3 regions of the Pseudarthrobacter sp. MDT1-40-2 genome follow, and region 1 is predicted to be linked to each of the others. Evidence: riboswitches for the same ligand, from Rfam matches in the RefSeq annotation. Region 1 holds a riboswitch; each other region holds the start of a gene.
The links. Region 1 has a riboswitch for thiamine pyrophosphate ahead of thiC (phosphomethylpyrimidine synthase ThiC). Riboswitches for the same ligand answer to the same signal wherever they lie in the genome.
Positions count from the first base shown of each region.

Region 2: linked by a shared signal. The riboswitch ahead of thiO (glycine oxidase ThiO) and the one ahead of thiC (phosphomethylpyrimidine synthase ThiC) in region 1 are both predicted to bind thiamine pyrophosphate.
Region 3: linked by a shared signal. The riboswitch ahead of AC50X5_RS15925 (ECF transporter S component) and the one ahead of thiC (phosphomethylpyrimidine synthase ThiC) in region 1 are both predicted to bind thiamine pyrophosphate.

Region 1 covers NZ_JBWZCL010000001.1:302,255-308,104, forward strand. The annotation lists gene AC50X5_RS01435 (hypothetical protein) at 1-63, opposite strand, end outside; gene AC50X5_RS01440 (VOC family protein) at 169-1,044, opposite strand; gene AC50X5_RS01445 (amidohydrolase family protein) at 1,109-2,230, opposite strand; TPP riboswitch at 2,294-2,401, shown strand; gene thiC (phosphomethylpyrimidine synthase ThiC) at 2,396-4,198, shown strand; gene AC50X5_RS01455 (alpha/beta fold hydrolase) at 4,204-4,938, opposite strand; gene ffh (signal recognition particle protein) at 5,000-5,850, opposite strand, start outside.
Region 2 covers NZ_JBWZCL010000001.1:623,896-629,745, reverse strand. The annotation lists gene AC50X5_RS02915 (RNB domain-containing ribonuclease) at 1-59, opposite strand, end outside; gene AC50X5_RS02910 (class I SAM-dependent methyltransferase) at 177-860, opposite strand; gene AC50X5_RS02905 (hypothetical protein) at 994-1,806, shown strand; gene thiE (thiamine phosphate synthase) at 1,874-2,551, opposite strand; TPP riboswitch at 2,578-2,697, shown strand; gene thiO (glycine oxidase ThiO) at 2,693-3,991, shown strand; gene thiS (sulfur carrier protein ThiS) at 3,988-4,224, shown strand; gene AC50X5_RS02885 (thiazole synthase) at 4,227-5,066, shown strand; gene AC50X5_RS02880 (hypothetical protein) at 5,131-5,436, opposite strand; gene AC50X5_RS02875 (DUF3107 domain-containing protein) at 5,536-5,760, opposite strand.
Region 3 covers NZ_JBWZCL010000008.1:1,235-7,084, reverse strand. The annotation lists gene AC50X5_RS15935 (DHA2 family efflux MFS transporter permease subunit) at 1-1,096, opposite strand, end outside; gene AC50X5_RS15930 (aspartate/glutamate racemase family protein) at 1,382-2,104, shown strand; TPP riboswitch at 2,179-2,314, shown strand; gene AC50X5_RS15925 (ECF transporter S component) at 2,379-3,029, shown strand; gene AC50X5_RS15920 (ABC transporter ATP-binding protein) at 3,029-4,570, shown strand; gene AC50X5_RS15915 (energy-coupling factor transporter transmembrane component T family protein) at 4,567-5,370, shown strand; gene AC50X5_RS15910 (flotillin family protein) at 5,485-5,850, shown strand, end outside.

The sequences.
Region 1 (5,850 bases):
GAGTTCCGCCGCCCGCGCCAGGGCACCCTTGTGGGTGGAAACAAAGATCTCGGTAAAGCCCATGGGACGGTCCTCATTTTCGTTACTGTTACCGGCCGGTGGGAGTTGCCAAAGGTGGCCGCGCCGGCGTTCGGAATCAGCCTAACCCACAGTTCCCGGACCTCGCAGTCAGCCGGCGGCGACGCGGATCCGGTTGCGCCACGGGTCCTCGAAGCGCAACTCGGCGCCGGTGTGGTGGGACGTTACTCCGGCGACCTTCAAGCGATCAGCCAGCGCCCCGACGTCGTCAGTTCCCGGCACCTGGATCAGCACTTCGCCGAGGCCCAGCGTGTCGCGCCGCGGCCCGGCTCCCCTGCTGTTCCAGATATTCATGGCCATGTGGTGGTGGTAGCCGCCGGCGGAAACGAACAACGCCTGGCCGTGCCAGCCGGCGGTCTTTTCGAAGCCCAGGATGCCTACATAGAAGTCCTGGGCAGTCTGCACGTCGCCCACCTGCAAGTGGACGTGGCCAACGCCGGCGCCGGTGTCCTGCTGGGATGCGAGGGACTGTTCCGTCAGGTGCGCCTCGAGGAAACGTTGCGGGGGCAACGTCAGGCTGTCCATCACCACGCTCCTGCCCTCCCAGCTCCAGTCCTCGCGCGGACGGTCCCGGTACAGCTCGATGCCGTTGTCTTCCGGATCAGTGAAGTAGAACGCCTCGCTCACCAGGTGGTCGGCGCTGCCAACGTAGAGCGCCGGCTCGAACTGCGCGGCAGTTGCCACGGTGGCCGCCAGGGAGGCCTGGTCTTCAAACAGGAGGGCTGTATGGAAGAGGCCGGCTTCCCCCCGGGACGGCAACTGCAGGCCCAACGCCGGCGCCAGGTGGATTAGCGGACGGCCCAGTCTGCCAAGGTAGACGCCGCCATCCTGCTCTGCCACTACTACCAGGCCGAGGGCACGCTGGTAGTAGTCGGTCATGGCCTTCATGTTTCCCACCTTGAGCATCACGGTGCCCATGGTGAGCCCGGCAGGAAGGAGGTCCTGGCTGGCGGCTTCTGCATTCATTTAACTCTCCCGATCGCATGGCCTTCGGGGTTGGAGGGCCGCTACCCCCAATTTACTTGAAGCTTCAATTTAAATCAAGGGTTTTTGGCCCCCTAGTCCCGCTTCCGGCATGCACCTGCCCGCCCAGCACCACCTGAGCCAGCCGGCTGATGGTTTCCGGTACTGCCCGGGGATCCTCACGGCAGATGACGACGTCCGCCCTCGCACCCTCCGAAAGGCCCTGAGCGCCCAGCCAGTCCCGCGCCGCCCAGCCGGCGGCGTCCAGCGCGGCGGCCATGGGCAGACCGGCACGGTGGAGGGCCAGGATCTCATCCGCGATCCTGCCGTGCCCGATGACACTGCCCGCATCCGTGCCGGCGAAGATCCGGACGCCCGCTTCGAACGCTTCCAGGACGCGTTCGTTGCGCCGTTCCCACAGGGCGAGCATGTGCGCGGCATAGCGGGGGAACTTCGGCCCTGCCTGGGCGGCAATGTCCGGGAACGTGGCGATATTGATCAGGGTGGGCACGATCGGCACGCCCTGCTCAACGAAGCGCGGGAGATGCCTCGGAAGCAGGCCGGTGGCGTGCTCAACACAGTCCATTCCGGCGTCGAGCATGTCATCAAGGCTTTGCTCCCCGAAACAGTGGGCGGTCACCCGCGCGCCTTCATCATGTGCAGCGCGGACCGCGTCCTTGACGACGGCGGCCGGAAACGACGGCGCCAGGTCACCGGCGTCGCGGTCGATCCAGTCCCCCACCAGTTTGATCCACCCGTCACCTGACCGGGCCTGCTTGCGCACAGCCTCAACCAGGCCATCCGGCTCGGTTTCCTGGGCGAAACCACGGAGGTACCTGCGGGTCCTGGCGATGTGGCGTCCTGCCCGGATGATGACCGGCATGTCTGCGCGTCCCTGCAGCCAACGGGTGTCCGCGGGAGACCCGGCATCCCGGATCAGCAGCGTTCCGGCTGCCAGGTCCGTGCGGGCTTGTTCTTCGGCAGCAGCAGCGTCCACCACTCCGCCGGGACCGAGCCCGACGTGGCAGTGGGCATCAACAAACCCGGGAAGGACCCAACCATCGAGGACCAGCTCCGGGACGCCTTCCGGGCGGTTGAACGTCAGCCTGCCGTCAACGGACCAGAGGCCCCGCCGTTCCGTTGCAGGTGCAGTGAGCACAGTTCCGCTGAATTCGATGATGCCGGCCATGCCACCACCCTATGGCCGGATGCAATGTGACAGTGCCCTCCGCAGCAGCTGTGATAGCTTTCCTCTTGACCACACGGGTGCCCTTGCAGGGGCTGAGATCGGGCTGACGCAGCCTGCGACCGTTGAACCTGTCCGGGTAATGCCGGCGAAGGAAGTGAGTATTCATTGAGTACCCCCGTAACACGGCAAAGCCCTGTCCACCATGAAGCTGCCACCCCTGAAACCCAGTCGTTGAAGTCCCATTCGCTGGCATATATCAGTGATGAAACCGCCGGAATCAGAGTCCCCGTCACAGAGATTTTGCTGGAACCCTCACCCAACGGCCGGGCTAATGAGCCGTTCCGGGTGTACCGGACCGCCGGGCCGGGAAGCGATCCAGTGGTGGGCCTGCCGCCCTTCCGCTCGGAATGGATTGAGGGGCGTGGTGACACTGAGCCCTATACCGGCCGGGAACGCAACCTGCTCGACGACGGGCGGTCCGCAGTGCGCCGGGGCGCCGCCTCTGCTGAGTGGAAGGGGGCGCGGCCCGTGCCCCGCCGCGCCGTCGACGGCAAGACAGTGACGCAGATGCACTACGCCCGGCAGGGCGCCATCACCCAGGAAATGCAGTTCGTCGCGCTGAGGGAGAACTGCGATGTAGAGCTGGTGCGCTCAGAGGTGGCAGCCGGCCGGGCGATCATCCCCAACAACATCAACCACCCGGAGTCCGAACCGATGATCATCGGAAAGGCCTTCCTGGTGAAGATCAATGCGAACATCGGCAACTCGGCTGTCACCAGTTCCGTCGCCGAAGAGGTGGACAAGCTGCAGTGGGCCACGCAATGGGGTGCCGACACGGTGATGGACCTCTCCACCGGCGACGATATCCACACCACCCGGGAGTGGCTTATCCGTAATTCGCCGGTTCCGATCGGCACCGTGCCCATCTACCAGGCACTGGAAAAAGTGAACGGCGAGGCCAATGCCCTGACCTGGGAGATTTTCAGGGACACCGTGATCGAGCAGTGCGAGCAGGGCGTGGATTACATGACCATCCACGCCGGCGTCCTGCTGCGCTACGTACCGCTCACGGCCAACCGGGTTACTGGAATCGTGTCCCGGGGCGGTTCCATCATGGCTGGCTGGTGCCTGGCGCACCACCAGGAGAACTTCCTCTACACGCACTTTGACGAGCTGTGCGAAATCTTCGCCCGGTACGACGTCGCCTTTTCGCTGGGCGACGGCCTGCGTCCGGGTTCGACGGCGGACGCCAACGATGCCGCGCAGTTCGCCGAGCTGGATACCTTGGCTGAACTGACGCAGCGCGCCTGGGAGTACGACGTGCAGGTCATGGTGGAGGGGCCGGGCCACGTGCCGTTCCACCTGGTGCGGGAGAACGTGGAACGGCAGCAGGAGCTGTGCAAGGGAGCGCCGTTTTACACGCTTGGTCCGTTGGTGACGGACATTGCGCCGGGCTATGACCACATCACCTCGGCTATTGGCGCCACGGAAATCGCCCGCTACGGCACGGCCATGCTCTGCTACGTCACCCCCAAGGAGCACCTGGGACTGCCCAACAAGGACGATGTCAAGACCGGCGTGATCACCTACAAGATCGCCGCCCACGCGGCCGACCTGGCCAAGGGACACCCGGGTGCCCATGAACGGGATGACGCATTGTCCAAAGCCCGGTTCGAGTTCCGTTGGCGCGACCAGTTCGCACTGTCCCTTGACCCGGTAACGGCCGAGGCCTTCCACGACGAAACATTGCCCGCCGAGCCGGCCAAGACGGCACACTTCTGTTCCATGTGCGGGCCCAAGTTCTGCTCCATGAAGATCAGCCAAGATATCCGGAACGAATACGGTTCAGCAGATTCCCAGGCCGCCATTGCCGGGTTGTACAGCGGAATGAAGGAAAAGAGCGAGGAATTCCTGGCTTCCGGCGCCAAGGTATACCTGCCCGAGCCCAAAGTTCCTGCCGACGGCTAGGTTTCTCAGGACGCCCGGGGCTGCCGGCTCCGGCTCGCCTCAGCAATAAAGGACCGGATATATCGGTCGCCCTCGGGAGAATCGTGGGGCCGGTGCCCGCCTGCTGCAATCCGATGCACGGCACCGGTCTCACGCAGGTAACCGGCGATCTCTTCGTACAACGGTTCCCAACCCCCGGTGAGCACCAGTGTTGGGACGCCGGGAACGATCTGCAGCGGAGCTTCCCAGGGCGGCGCCTGCAGGCGCAGCCGCCGGGCCTGCCGTTGCTCCTCCGGCGTGGCGGATTCCCTTGCATCCGCAGCGAACATCCGGCGCACAAATTCCCGCTGGAAATCATGGTCGCTGAGCTGGTGGCGCACATCAAACAGGGGCTTCATCAACTCGATGTGGGCAGCCGTAGCCGGCAGTTCGGCAGTCAGGGACAGGCAGGCCGGCTCAACCAGGGTCAAGGAGCGGACCAGGTCCGGACGCTCTAGGGCAGCCATGATCGCCGCGATGGCACCCTGGGAATGAGCCACTACATGGCCTCCAGCCACACCCCGGCCGGAGTCCGCCAGGGAACGCAACACAATGGCGGCGTCCTCGGCGAACGAAGATTCCACGGGCTCAGCAATGGGGTCAAAGCCATGGCGCCGCAGGAACAAGGCATCATAATCCAGGGCCATGCCGTGCTGCCGGGGCCAGGCCGCGGAGCCAAAGCTCCCCGCACCGTGGACGAACACTACCCGCTGCTTGAACATGACCTCACCCTATTCGACGCCACTGACATCGCTGGCCACTGGCAACCGGAGGAAGGACCGGCTACTTGCCGCCGAGGAACTTATCAAAGCCCTTGGGAAGGTTCAGCTGCGAGGGGTCGAAGTCTCCGCCCTGCTGGCCGAAGGCGGCACCGGTGGGAAGGGCCTTCGCGGCGCCCGCGCGCCTGGCCTCGGCATCGCGCAGTTCCTGGGCGGCCTTGGCAGGGTTACCGGATCGGGCCTTCTTCTTCGGTGCGTTCTTCGCGTTCTTGCGGGCCCCTCCGCCGCCACCACCCATGCCGGGCATCCCGGGCATTCCCGGCATGCCGCCGCCCTGTGCCATCTTCTTCATCATCTTCTGGGCCTGGGCAAAGCGCTCCAGCAGGCCGTTAACCTCGGAGACGTGTACACCGGAACCACGGGCAATACGGGCCCGTCGTGAGCCGTTGATGATCTTCGGGGCAACCCGTTCGTGCGGGGTCATCGACCGGACAATCGCCTCGACACGGTCGATCTCGCGCTCGTCGAACTGCTCCAGCTGCTGGCGGATGTTCTGCGCACCCGGCATCATCATCAGCATCTTCTTCATGGAACCCATGTTGCGGATCTGCTGCATCTGGGCCAGGAAGTCATCCAGCGTGAAGTCTTCCTGGTCGGCGAATTTCTTCGCCATTCTGGCCGCTTCGTCCTTGTCCCAGGACTTTTCGGCCTGCTCAATAAGGGTCAGGACGTCGCCCATGTCCAGGATGCGGGACGCCATACGGTCCGGATGGAAGAGCTCGAAGTCGTCCACGCCTTCACCTGTAGACGCAAACATCACTGGCTTACCGGTGACAGATGCGACCGAAAGTGCGGCACCACCGCGGGCATCGCCGTCGAGCTTCGACAGCACGACACCGGTAAAATTAACCCCTT
Region 2 (5,850 bases), 320 kb from region 1:
GCTTCGGCAAGGGCGTTGTTCCGGTCATGGACGCTGGGTCCCAGGCGAGGATGCGACACGAAATTTAGCGTAACCCGGTTTTGCCGTGGCGTCTCGCCGCCGCTCAGCCAGCTAACAGCTCCCGTCTTGGGTGCAGGCCCGCTTGGTGCGCTCCTAAGGCATGAGAAGGTCCGGCGTCATGGGGTTTGTTGTTTGCTTGCAAGAATCCGAAAAACGACATTGCCTGGTCCGCCGCGCCTAACTTCAGTGATGGTGAATCCCGCGCTCTGCAGGTACGGCACAGGATCACGGGTTATGTGATCTGCGCTGATGCGGATGCACAGTGGTTCGATCGCGCGCATAACGGCACGTGCCAAAACACTCGTTGACCGCCCGTGTTCAGCCAGGACGAACAACCCGCCCGGGCGGAGTACACGGTATGCCTCACGGCTGGCGGCAAGCGGATCAGGGATGGTGCAGAACGTGAAGGTGGAGATGACGGTGTCGGCAGTCTCTGACGGCAAGGCCAAGGCCTGCGCATCACCATGATGCAACTCGACGCGACTGAGCCTGCTTTCTTCCGCGCGCTTGCGGGCGATGGCGAGCATTTCTTCGGAAAGTTCAATTCCTGTCACGTGCTGTACATCGGGACCATACAGCGGCAGGTTCAGGCCGGAGCCCACGCCTATCTCAATTACCGCTCCGCGGGCCATCGAAACAGCCCAGGCCCGGGCCCCCGCAGCGACATGGCGCTCAAAGAAAAACATCCATCGGTCATAGTGACGGGCGTTCTTGTTGAACGCTCTCCTGATGTCTTCGTTGCTGGTCTGGAACACAACAACCTCCCGGAGATACTCCGCTTCTTCGCTGCCGGCACCCACTTTGGAGAAGCAGTTCCCACGACCAAAATCATGGCCGTGTGCCTCAAATTCTAGGGCAGCGCAGGCACGTGGTACCTATGGGCGGGTGGCACATCTTCCAGCACGCAGAAGCGAACTCCCTAGACTGACCACCATGCTCACCGGATATGTATCCCGAACCGCCGTGGTCTTGATGATTGCAGTCTCGTTGGCCGGATGCTCGGGTGCGTCCATGACTTCCCGCAGCACCTTCGCACGGGAGTTCCTTGGCAACTTTGTGAGGTCTTTCGCTGGTGACCGCCATAACGACATCAACGGTTTCGCACGGTCCGCCGTCGATCTGATGAGTAACGATGCCGAGACCGCCGCCACGCTGAGCCTGGTGGGCATCGAGGAGCGGGAGGCGGACCGCGTAGAGGATCCGTTCGGAGCCCTGACGTTTCGGGTCCAGATGCCGGGCACGTCCACCGCGAAACCGTTTGATGCCTGCTACGAAGTTGAGTTCGATCGATATGGCGCAAACGACAGGCGGGTCTGGGAGGGTGACGATTACTTCCGCGAACAACCATGTCCGGCAAATGTGGCTCCTGTCATTCCGCCAATCGACACCAGCATCCGCTTTGTAGTAGCTGCCAACGCGGAAGAGGCAGCGGTACGAGTGCTTTCCGAAATGACCCCAGCAGCAGTGCCCGATGGCGATGGTGACTACATCGCCTCACGGATACTGGCGTTGTTGGAAGCACCCACGGGTGAATACGAGGAGCTCGCCCCGCCTGCTGTGGTCGTGGTCAGTGACAGCATAGGCGTTGCCATGGGAGCCGCACCCGGCGATTGCGTTCTCGTTGCCCGCGTGGACGGTGTGGTCTCGCGGGTGCGGCCTGCGCCCATCCGGCTTGAGCCCGGCGAGCTGGGCTGCACGCCGGAGACCGCCCTGATGGATCCCACTGAACTGGGCCCGCCACACTGATATACCGGCAGGATCAAAAAACCCCGCATCAAAACCCCGGTATCAGGCGCTGACGCGCCGTCCGGTATCAGGCGACGACGCGCCGTCCGGCGTCAAGCGCTGACAGGAGGTCTGCTGCCGCTTGTGCGGGATCCGGTGCGTGGGTAATGGCCCGGACCACGACGATACGGCTGGCACCGGCTTCCACGACCTCCCGCACATTGCCGTGATCGATGCCGCCAATGGCGAACCACGGGACATCGGTGCCGCCCGTTCCAGCGGATGCGGCAGCATGCCGCACCAGATCGAGCCCGACGGCGGCGCGTCCCGGCTTGGTGGGGGTGGCCCAGACCGGTCCGACGCAGAAGTAGTCCAGGTTTCCGGCGCGGGCATCGGCGATGGCGGCGTCCACCTGCTCCGGGGTATGTGAGGACAGGCCAACGATGGGTGCTGCGCCAAGCAGGCTCCGCACCTTCGCCGTGGGGAGGTCTTTTTGGCCGACATGGAAAACAGGGGTTCCGGAGAGCAGCGCAATGTCGGCACGGTCATTTACCGCCCACAGCCGTTCATGACGTTCGGCAGCCCTCCTGAGCACCTCAAGGAGTTCGAGCTCCTGGGCGGCCTCAATGGTCTTGTCCCTCAACTGGATAATGTCCACGCCGCCCGCGAAAGCGGCGTTTACGAAGGTTTCGAAATCGCCCCGTTCGGTGCGGGCATCGGTGCAGAGGTAAAGGCGGGCAGAGCTGAGGTCCGGGCGGGCTGTCATGGATCCAGCCTAATTCCTCTAAGCTGGGGAGGTACTGCGGGAGCCAATATGACCGTCATGGAGACGGCAAGGCTGAGAGGGCATCAGAGCCGACCGCTTGACCTGATCCGGCTAGTACCGGCGTAGGGAAGGAATCCAAGGATGGACGCTGCAGCCGCCACGGCACAAAGCTTCCGTGCCGACGTCGCCGTGATCGGCGGAGGAGTGATCGGCCACGCCGTGGCCTGGGAGTTCCAGCGCACCGGCCGTTCCGTGGCCCTGATCGATGATGCTCCGGGCTCCGGTGCCAGCTGGGCGGCCGCCGGAATGCTGGCCGCGGTCAGCGAATACCACTACCAGGAAGAGGACCTCCTGGAGCTGATGGTGGAATCTTCCGCGATGTGGCCGTCCTTCGCGGAGGCCCTCGCCTTGAGCTCTGGAACCGCCACCGGATATTTGACGACGCCGACCCTCACGGTGGGTGCCGGCGCGGCGGACCGCACGGCGCTCCTTGACCTGCGCCGGGTCCAGCTGGAGCGCGGACTCGCCGTGGAGCCCTTGACCATCAGGGAAGCCCGCAACCGCGAGCCGCTGTTGAGCCCCGGTATTTCCTGCGCCCTCCATACCCCCGATGACCACCAGGTGGATCCGCGGCTGCTGATCAAGGCTCTCCGAGACGCGCTGGGCGGGAAACAGGACGGCAGTGCAGGCGTCGAAAACGCCGTCGGCGGCTTTGCCATCCAGGCGGCGGCCGAAGAACTGATGTACGACGGCGGGAAGGTCACCGGGGTGCGCCTGCGTGGCGGGGGAGAGGTGCTTGCCGCTGAGACGATCGTGGCGAACGGACTGCATGCCGGGCAGTTGGCCGGCCTCCCCGATGGACTGCACTTGCCCCTGCGGCCGGTCCATGGGGACATCCTGCGGCTGCGTGTTCCTGAGCGTCTGCTGCCCCTGCTGACCGCCACCATCCGCGGCCTGGTGCATGGCGTTCCCGTATACATCGTGCCGCGCACCGACGGGACGGTGGTGATCGGGGCCACCCAGCGCGAAGACGCGTTGTCCGGCCACGCGTTCAACAACGGTTCCAATGCGGTTTCGGCAGGGGGCGTATACCAGTTGCTCCGCGATGCCCAGCAGCTGGTCCCCGCCGTCGCCGAGCTCGAACTGCTGGAAAGCACTGCCCGCGCCAGGCCTGCCACCCCCGACAATGCGCCGTTCCTGGGCAGGGTGGCATCGGCCGCCGGGCACGTTGAGGGACTGGTGATTGCCACCGGATTCTTCCGCCACGGAGTTTTGCTCGCCCCGGTGGCGGCCCGCATCTGCCGCGAACTGGCTGACGGGGAGCCGGATCCGCGCTGGAGGCCCTTCCTTCCGGACCGCTTCCCAGCAGCCGCGGCGCCGCCAGGACCAGGCCGCCATCCACTGCAGGATCTTCCGTTCGAACAACAGGAAACCCGATGAACATCACCCTCAATGGCGAAAACCATCCGCTGGACCCCGGTACCTCACTCAGTGCGCTGGTCACCCAAGTGACGGGCCGTCCGCTGGCAGCCAACGGGCAGGCCACGGACGGACGCAAACTCGGCGTGGCGGTAGCCCGCAACGCAGCCGTTGTGCCACGCAGCCAGTGGGCAGCAACGGCGCTCGCGGACGGCGACGACGTGGAAATTGTTACAGCAGTACAAGGAGGCTAGGAATGTCTGAACAGATAACCCGACCAGCGACCGAACTGTCGACGGCGGCACGCACCCCCGCTGAGGTGGCCGCCGCACCGCTCCTGATTAACGGCGTCGAACTTGGCTCCCGGCTGATCATGGGGACCGGCGGCGCGCCGAGCCTGGATGGGCTGGGTGCGGCGCTCGTGGCCTCCGGGACTGGACTCACCACCGTTGCCATGCGCAGGTACTCACCGGCGGAGACGGGGTCCCTGTTCCAGCTGCTGGAGGACCAGGGCATCCGGGTCCTGCCCAATACCGCCGGCTGCTTCACTGCCAGGGATGCCGTCCTTACCGCGGAACTGGCCCGGGAAGCCCTGGAGACCGATTGGGTGAAGCTGGAGGTGATAGCGGACGAGCACACCTTGCTGCCGGACGCCGTCGAACTTGTAGAGGCCACGGAACAGCTGGTTAACCGCGGTTTCAAGGTCTTCGCCTACACCAATGATGATCCTGTACTGGCGCTGCGGCTGGAAAACCTGGGGGCGGTGGCAGTGATGCCGCTGGGCTCGCCGATCGGGACCGGGCTGGGCATCCTGAATCCCCACAACATCGAACTGATCGTCTCGCGGGCGTCGGTACCGGTGGTGCTCGACGCCGGCATCGGTACGGCGTCAGACGCGGCACTGGCGATGGAGCTGGGCTGTGACGCCGTACTGCTGGCAACAGCCGTAACCCGGGCTCAGGATCCGGTGCTGATGGCCGCAGCCTTCAGGCACGCAGTGCAGGCCGGCAGGCTGGCAAGGGTGGCAGGGCGGATTCCACGCCGGGAGCACGCACTGGCGTCTTCAGCTATGGAGGGCCGGGCGGAGTTCCTGTAGGTCGGGCTGCCCGCCGGGCGTGGCCGGCATTGCACTGCAGAGGGCTTTGTTCTGTAGCGAGTGCTTACTGGCGACGCAGGATCTCGGTGAGTCGATGGATGTCCCGGACGTGGCGGGTGCGTCCCAGGTAGACTGCTGCGCCTGCCGCTGCAGCGGAGCCCACCACCATGGGCATGACCCAGGGGAGCCAGGTCAGGCCGGGCCGGTAGGAGAATCCTGCCACCATGCAGATGATCCAGGTCAATGCGCCGACGGCTACGGCAACTCCGGCAGGTAGCGCCATCCCGTACTTCGTATGGCGCTTGTCGTTCGCCCACACAATGAAGCCGGCGGCCACCAGGACCAGGACCACAATCACCAGCGAAAGCATGAATTCTCCTTGGGTAATGCTGCGAGACCGGACCGCCCCGACTTAGTCGGAGCTTAGTCGGAGCGGTCCATCTACGGGACGGAAACCAGCCTGCAGAGGCTAGAACTGGCCGAAGCCCACGCGGCGCTGCTCTTCGGCACCAATTTCCACATAGCCCAGCACTGCTGCAGGAACAATGACCACCCGGCCCTTGTCGTCCGTGAGGCGCAACTCACTGCCTTGCCCGATGGCGTCCGCCACTAGCTTGGCTACGGCATCAGCGTCCTGCGTGGACTCCAGCACAATTTCCCGGCCGACGTTCTGAATGCCGATCTTTACTTCCACAGGAGGCCTCCCAGCCGATCAAAGTTACAGTGTTCCGTGTTTGGACAAATCCGTGATTTCGCGGATCTCATCACTTGCAGCGATTAGCTG
Region 3 (5,850 bases), on a different contig from region 1:
CTCCGATGCGATCGTAGTAGCGGCCGACAAGGAGGGACACGACCCCGATGGTCGCGCCGCCGGGCACCATGAGCAGCCCGGTCTCCAACGAACCGACTCCGAGCGATTCCTGCAGGACGAGAGGGAGCAGGGTGGCGAGACTGAAGGCGCCCATCACCAGGAAGAGGAAGACGATGCCGGGTCGTGCGAACCCGGCATGCAGGAAGATCCGCATGTCCAGAACGGCCGCGTCACGGCGCTGCAATCGGAGCTGCCGCAACACGAATGCTGCGATACCCAGCAGGCCCAGCGGGATCGCGATCCAGAAAGCACTAGAGAAGTGACCGCCGCGGGATTCGCCAGCACTCGCCAGGCCGTACACCAACGCGCCGAATCCGATCGCGGAGAGCACCAGCGACAGCGCGTCGAATCCGATGCGTCGCGGCGTCGTGAGGTTTGGCATCTTGATGGCCCCGATGAGGAGGCCTAATAGCGACAGCGGCAAAATGATGATGAACAACCACCGCCAGGTCAGCTGAGACATCACGAGGCCGGAGAAGGCCGGACCGAGGGCGGGTGCGACGGCAGACACCGCAGTGACTAACGCCATCATCTGTCCACGACGAGACGGTGCAACGAGACCGATCGACGTCGTCATCAGCAGCGGAACCAACACCGCCGTACCGAGGGCTTGCACAACTCGGCCTGTGAGCAGCAGTGCGAAGCCGGGTGCGACGGCCGCGATGAAGGTGCCGAGGGTGAACAATCCGACGCTGACAATGAAAATTGTCCGCAGCTGGAACCGCTGCATGATGTAACCGGTGGTCGGGATGATCACCGCGAGGGTGAGGGCGTAGCCGGTGGTGAGCCACTGCCCGGTCGTAGCCGTGATGTTGAGGTCGTCCATGATTTGCGGCAGCGCCACCCCGACCACCATCTCGGACAGGAACGCCACGAACGCCGAGAAGACCAGGACGGAGATTGTCAGAACCTCGCCCGGAGACAATCGCTTCCTCGGCGCCGGGCTGGTCGCGATCGGGCCGATGACCGCTCCTTCGGGAACGGTGACAGTGCCGAGGGGCCCTGTTGCAGGGGCGAGGCGCGTGTCACTACTCATAAGTTGTTGACTCCTGGGTGCTCGTTTGATTTATAAGCTCGGGGCCGGAATCCACAGGATCACCGCCCGGACAGAGCACCGCGCCATCGGAGAGCCTGCCGGTATTCAGTCTCCACCTTCACACTAGTGTGAAGGTCAAATCGGCTACGCGCTAACCTCTTGGTTTAAGGGGTCGACGCTCGTAGACGGACATTGCTTTACAAATGTGAGGAGTTCCCAGAAGGATCATTAGCGAAGTTGTTCATTATCTGCGCCTGCGCCATTGCGTCACGATCCTGTCTATTCATGAGGCGTCCTTCAGTAGAAGTGGGAGGGAATATGCGAACCATAGGAATGCTTGGTGGTATGAGTTGGGAATCCACCGCTGAGTACTATCGATTGGCGAATGAACTAGTACGGAGTCGTCTCGGCGGCGTCCACTCGGCCAGCATTCTCCTGGACTCCATGGACTTCGCGGATATGGAGCGGCTCCAGTCAGGCGGGGAGTGGAAGGAGGCCGGCAATATGCTGGCCATGAAAGCTTCCTCGTTGGAAGCGGCAGGCGCTGACATCCTCGTACTCTGTACGAACACAATGCATATCGTCGTTGACGCCGTCGAAGAAGCGGTAGCCATCCCCGTGCTGCACATCGTCGACACCACGTCCAACCAGATAAAGCAGCATGGTCTGAACCGCGTCGGACTGCTAGGCACCATGTTCACCATGGAACAGAATTTCTACCGAGACCGGCTCAACGCCAATGGCCTCGACGTCATCGTTCCGGAGCAGCGCGACCGAGCGACTGTGCACCGGATTATTTACGATGAACTTGTCCGCGGCGTTGTGAGGGAAGAGTCCCGCGCCGAGTACCGCGCGATCATGGAGCGCCTCGTCGCCGCTGGGGCAGAAGGAATCATTCTGGGATGCACTGAAATCGAGTTGCTCGTGACGGCGGAGGACAGCCCTGTCCCGGTGTTCCCCACGACGCGGATTCATGTGGAGGCCGCAGTTGATCTCGCGCTCAGCTAGCCGGGAGAAGTCTTTCGTCTCCGCCGCTCACAAGGAACGCCGGGTGTAAACTGAACCAGCCCATAAGGGTGGATTTATCACGACAGGGGAGCGCCGCCGTCGTACTCCGCAGTAATGCGAAGTCGGGTGGGCGCTGAGAGTGCGGGCTGCCGCAGACCCTCGAACCTGATCCGGTTAGTACCGGCGCAAGGGAGTCGAGTTCTCAGAGTTACCGGACAAGGGGCTTTTTGCCCGCCGGAAACTCTCCCCTCCTGTACCTCAGGAGGAAGAAGAAATGACAACTGTAAGCACGAAGAAGACCGGCAAGAGCTGGCGCGTAGTGGACATTGTGGTGGCTGCGCTGATCGCGGTGACCGGCGGCGTGATCTTCTGGGCATGGTCCCAGGGCGCCGGTGTGGTGTCCGCGCCCATGAACGCCGTCTACCCGCCGCTGACCGGCCTGATCGCAGGCGGCTGGATGATTCCGGCGGTGCTGGGAATGCTGATCATCCGCAAACCAGGCGCGGCAATTTTCTGTGAAACCGTCGCTGCCACGGGGGAACTGATCATGGGCTCGCAGTACGGCGTGACCGTGCTGATTTCCGGCCTCCTGCAGGGCCTGGGCGCCGAGCTGGTGTTCCTGTTCCTGGTCTACGGACGCATGAGCACAGGCAGCTTCCTGCACCAGAAATACAACCTGACCGCCGCGCTGCTGGCCGGCGCGGCTGCCGGACTCTTCTGCGGCTTGAATGACTCCTTCATGCCCTGGGGCTGGAACATCCTCTACCCGGGCGCCGACAAGCTGGCCTACATCATCTTCTGCGCCATCTCCGGTGCGATTATTGCCGGTGCCCTCTCCTGGGTAGCCACGCGCGGCTTGGCCAAAACCGGTGTGTTGAGTTCCTTCGCGTCCCGCCGGGCCGCAACGGAGCCCGTCTTCAACTGATGCCAACAGCCGACGACGGCGTCCGCCCTGCCGCCATCACCGCCCAGGGATGGGGATGGCGGCACGCCGGACGGACCACGCCGGCCGTGGCCGGCCTGGACCTGGACGTCCGCCCCGGCGAACGGGTGCTGCTGCTGGGCCCGTCCGGGTCCGGTAAGTCCACGCTCCTCCATGCCCTCGCCGGGGTGCTCGGTGACGAGGAGGACGACGCCGACGAATCCGGAACACTGCTGATCGACGGCGCCCCGCCCCGGGAGCAGCGCGGCCGTGCCGGGCTCATGCAGCAGGACCCGGAAACCCAGGTAGTGCTCTCGCGCCTGGCGGACGACGTCGCGTTCGGCGCGGAGAACCTTGCGGTGCCCCGGGACGAGATCTGGCGGCGGGTCCACGAAGCCCTGGAGGACGTAGGCCTGCGCAACTCTGGTTCAGGCTCTGCCGGGGGCGGGCTGGAACTGGACCACCCGACGTCGGCATTGTCCGGCGGGCAAAAGCAGCGGCTTGCGCTCGCCGGCATCCTGGCCATGCGGCCGGGGCTGATCCTGCTGGATGAACCCACCGCCAACCTTGATCCGGCCGGTGTGCTGGAAGTCCGGGACGCCGTGGCCCGGTGCCTGGATAAAACCGGCGCCACGCTGGTGGTGGTGGAGCACCGGGTATCCGTCTGGAAAGACGTGGTGGACCGGATTGTGGTGCTGCAGCCTGGCCGCGGTGCGTCTTCCGCCGCTGGCGGAAGTCCCTCCGGGGTGCTGTTTGACGGCCCGCCGGACCAGGTCCTGGGGCAGGCGCGCGAACTGCTCGCGACGGCGGGGGTCTGGGTACCGGGCTACGTTCCGTTGACGCGCCCGCGGACAGCGCCGGCAGCTGCGGCCATGCTGCTGACAGCCGAAAACCTCGCCGTGTCCCGCGGAAGGGCCACCCGCCGGGGGCTGCGCAAAGTACCGCCGCCCGCCGTCCAGACAGGGGTACAGGCAACGGTCCGCGCCGGGCAGGCGCTCACCATCACCGGCCCCAACGGCTCGGGAAAATCAACGGTGGCGCTGACTCTTGGCGGCCTGTTGGAACCGGCCGGCGGGACTGTGTCGGCCGCCGTCGAGCTTTCCCGTGGTGCCGGAATCGATCCTTACCGCTGGAAGGCCAAGGAACTGATTGCCCGGATCGGCACTGTCTTCCAGGAGCCGGAGCACCAGTTTGTCACCAGCCGGGTGCTGGATGAACTGACCTTCGGCCCCCGGCACCTTGGCCATGGCGATGAACGCGTGGACGAACTCCTGGAGCGGCTGCGGCTTACGCATCTGGTGGACGCCAACCCTTACACGCTTTCCGGCGGTGAGAAACGGCGGCTGTCCGTGGCCACCGTTTTGGCCGCCCATCCGCAGGTGCTGATCCTGGATGAACCCACGTTCGGCCAGGACGCCAATACCTGGGCGGAGCTTGCGTCCCTGCTGTCCGAACTTCTCGACGCCGGCACGGCTGTGGTGTCCGTCACGCATGACGCCGAATTTAGCAGCGTCCTGGGCGGAACGGAGCTGAAGCTGTCATGAGGCAGGAACTCACGATCCGAAGCAGTGAACAGTCCGAAAAGGCGCTGCTGACCCGGAGCAATCCGCTGGCCAAGTTTGCCGCCGTCGTACTCATCTCGATGGTGCTGGCACTATCCGTTGACTGGGTGTCCGCCTCGGTGGCGCTGCTGGCGGAACTTGCGGTGCTGCCGTTGGCGGGGCTGACGCTTGGCCTGCTGTGGCGCCGCGGCTGGCCCTTGATTATTGCGGCTTTGGTGGGTGGCTGGAGCACCTCGATCATCGCGGCTGATGCCGGGAAGGTACTGCTCGACGTCGGAATCTGGTCTATCAGCGAAGGCTCGCTGGAGCTGGGGCTCGGGTTCCTGTTGCGCGGCCTGGCGATCGCGCTGCCGGCCGTCATCCTGATGAGCTGCACCGACCCAACAGACCTTGCCGACGCCCTCGCCCAGAAGGCCAGGCTCCCGCACCGCTTTGTGCTGGGCACCTTGGCGGCGATGCGGCTGGTGGGGCTGATGGCGGAGGAATGGCAGACCATCGGCATGGCCCGGCGTGCCCGGGGAGTGGGCTCCCACGGCAGTCCGTTCCAGCGGATCCGGGCTACCCTGGGGCAGAGCTTCGGCCTGCTGGTGCAGGCGCTGCGCCGCGCCACCCGGCTGGCCGTCACCATGGAAGCCCGCGGGTTCGGCACCTCGGAGCGGACCTGGGCACGGGAGTCCACCTACTCCCGCCTGGATCTCTGGGTGATCCTGGGCGGAACAGTGATCTCCGCTGCCGCGGTGAGTGCCGCCGTCGTGGCCGGGACCTGGAACTTTGTGTTCTGAGGAAGGGCGGCGAGCTGTATCCACAGGACAAGAAATGAACTTGCCTCCGGCAAGTAAGGTTTAGGGGAGCGCCGCCGTGAACGGGGCGACAAAACAACATTTCAGGGGGATCATTTGTTAGCTTTGTTGATCGGCGGCGGCGCGCTCGCCGTCCTGTTTATTGCGGGATTCATTTTCTACACATCGAGTATCCGGTTCGCCAAGCCCAATGAAGCCATGCTCATCACCGGCAAGAGCGATCCGAACACCACGGATGAAACGTCCGACGACCAGTCCAGGGTCATCATTAACAACAGGGCGTTCGTCAATCCCATCACGGAGCGCGTCAGCCACATTTCGCTGTCCTCGCGCCAGGTCGAAGTCACCATCGAAGCCATCTCCAACAACGGGATCCAGCTCAAGCTGACCGGCGTGGCCCAGGTGAAGGTGGGAGGCGACAAGATCTCTGTCCGTAAAGCAGCCCAGCGGTTCCTTGACCAG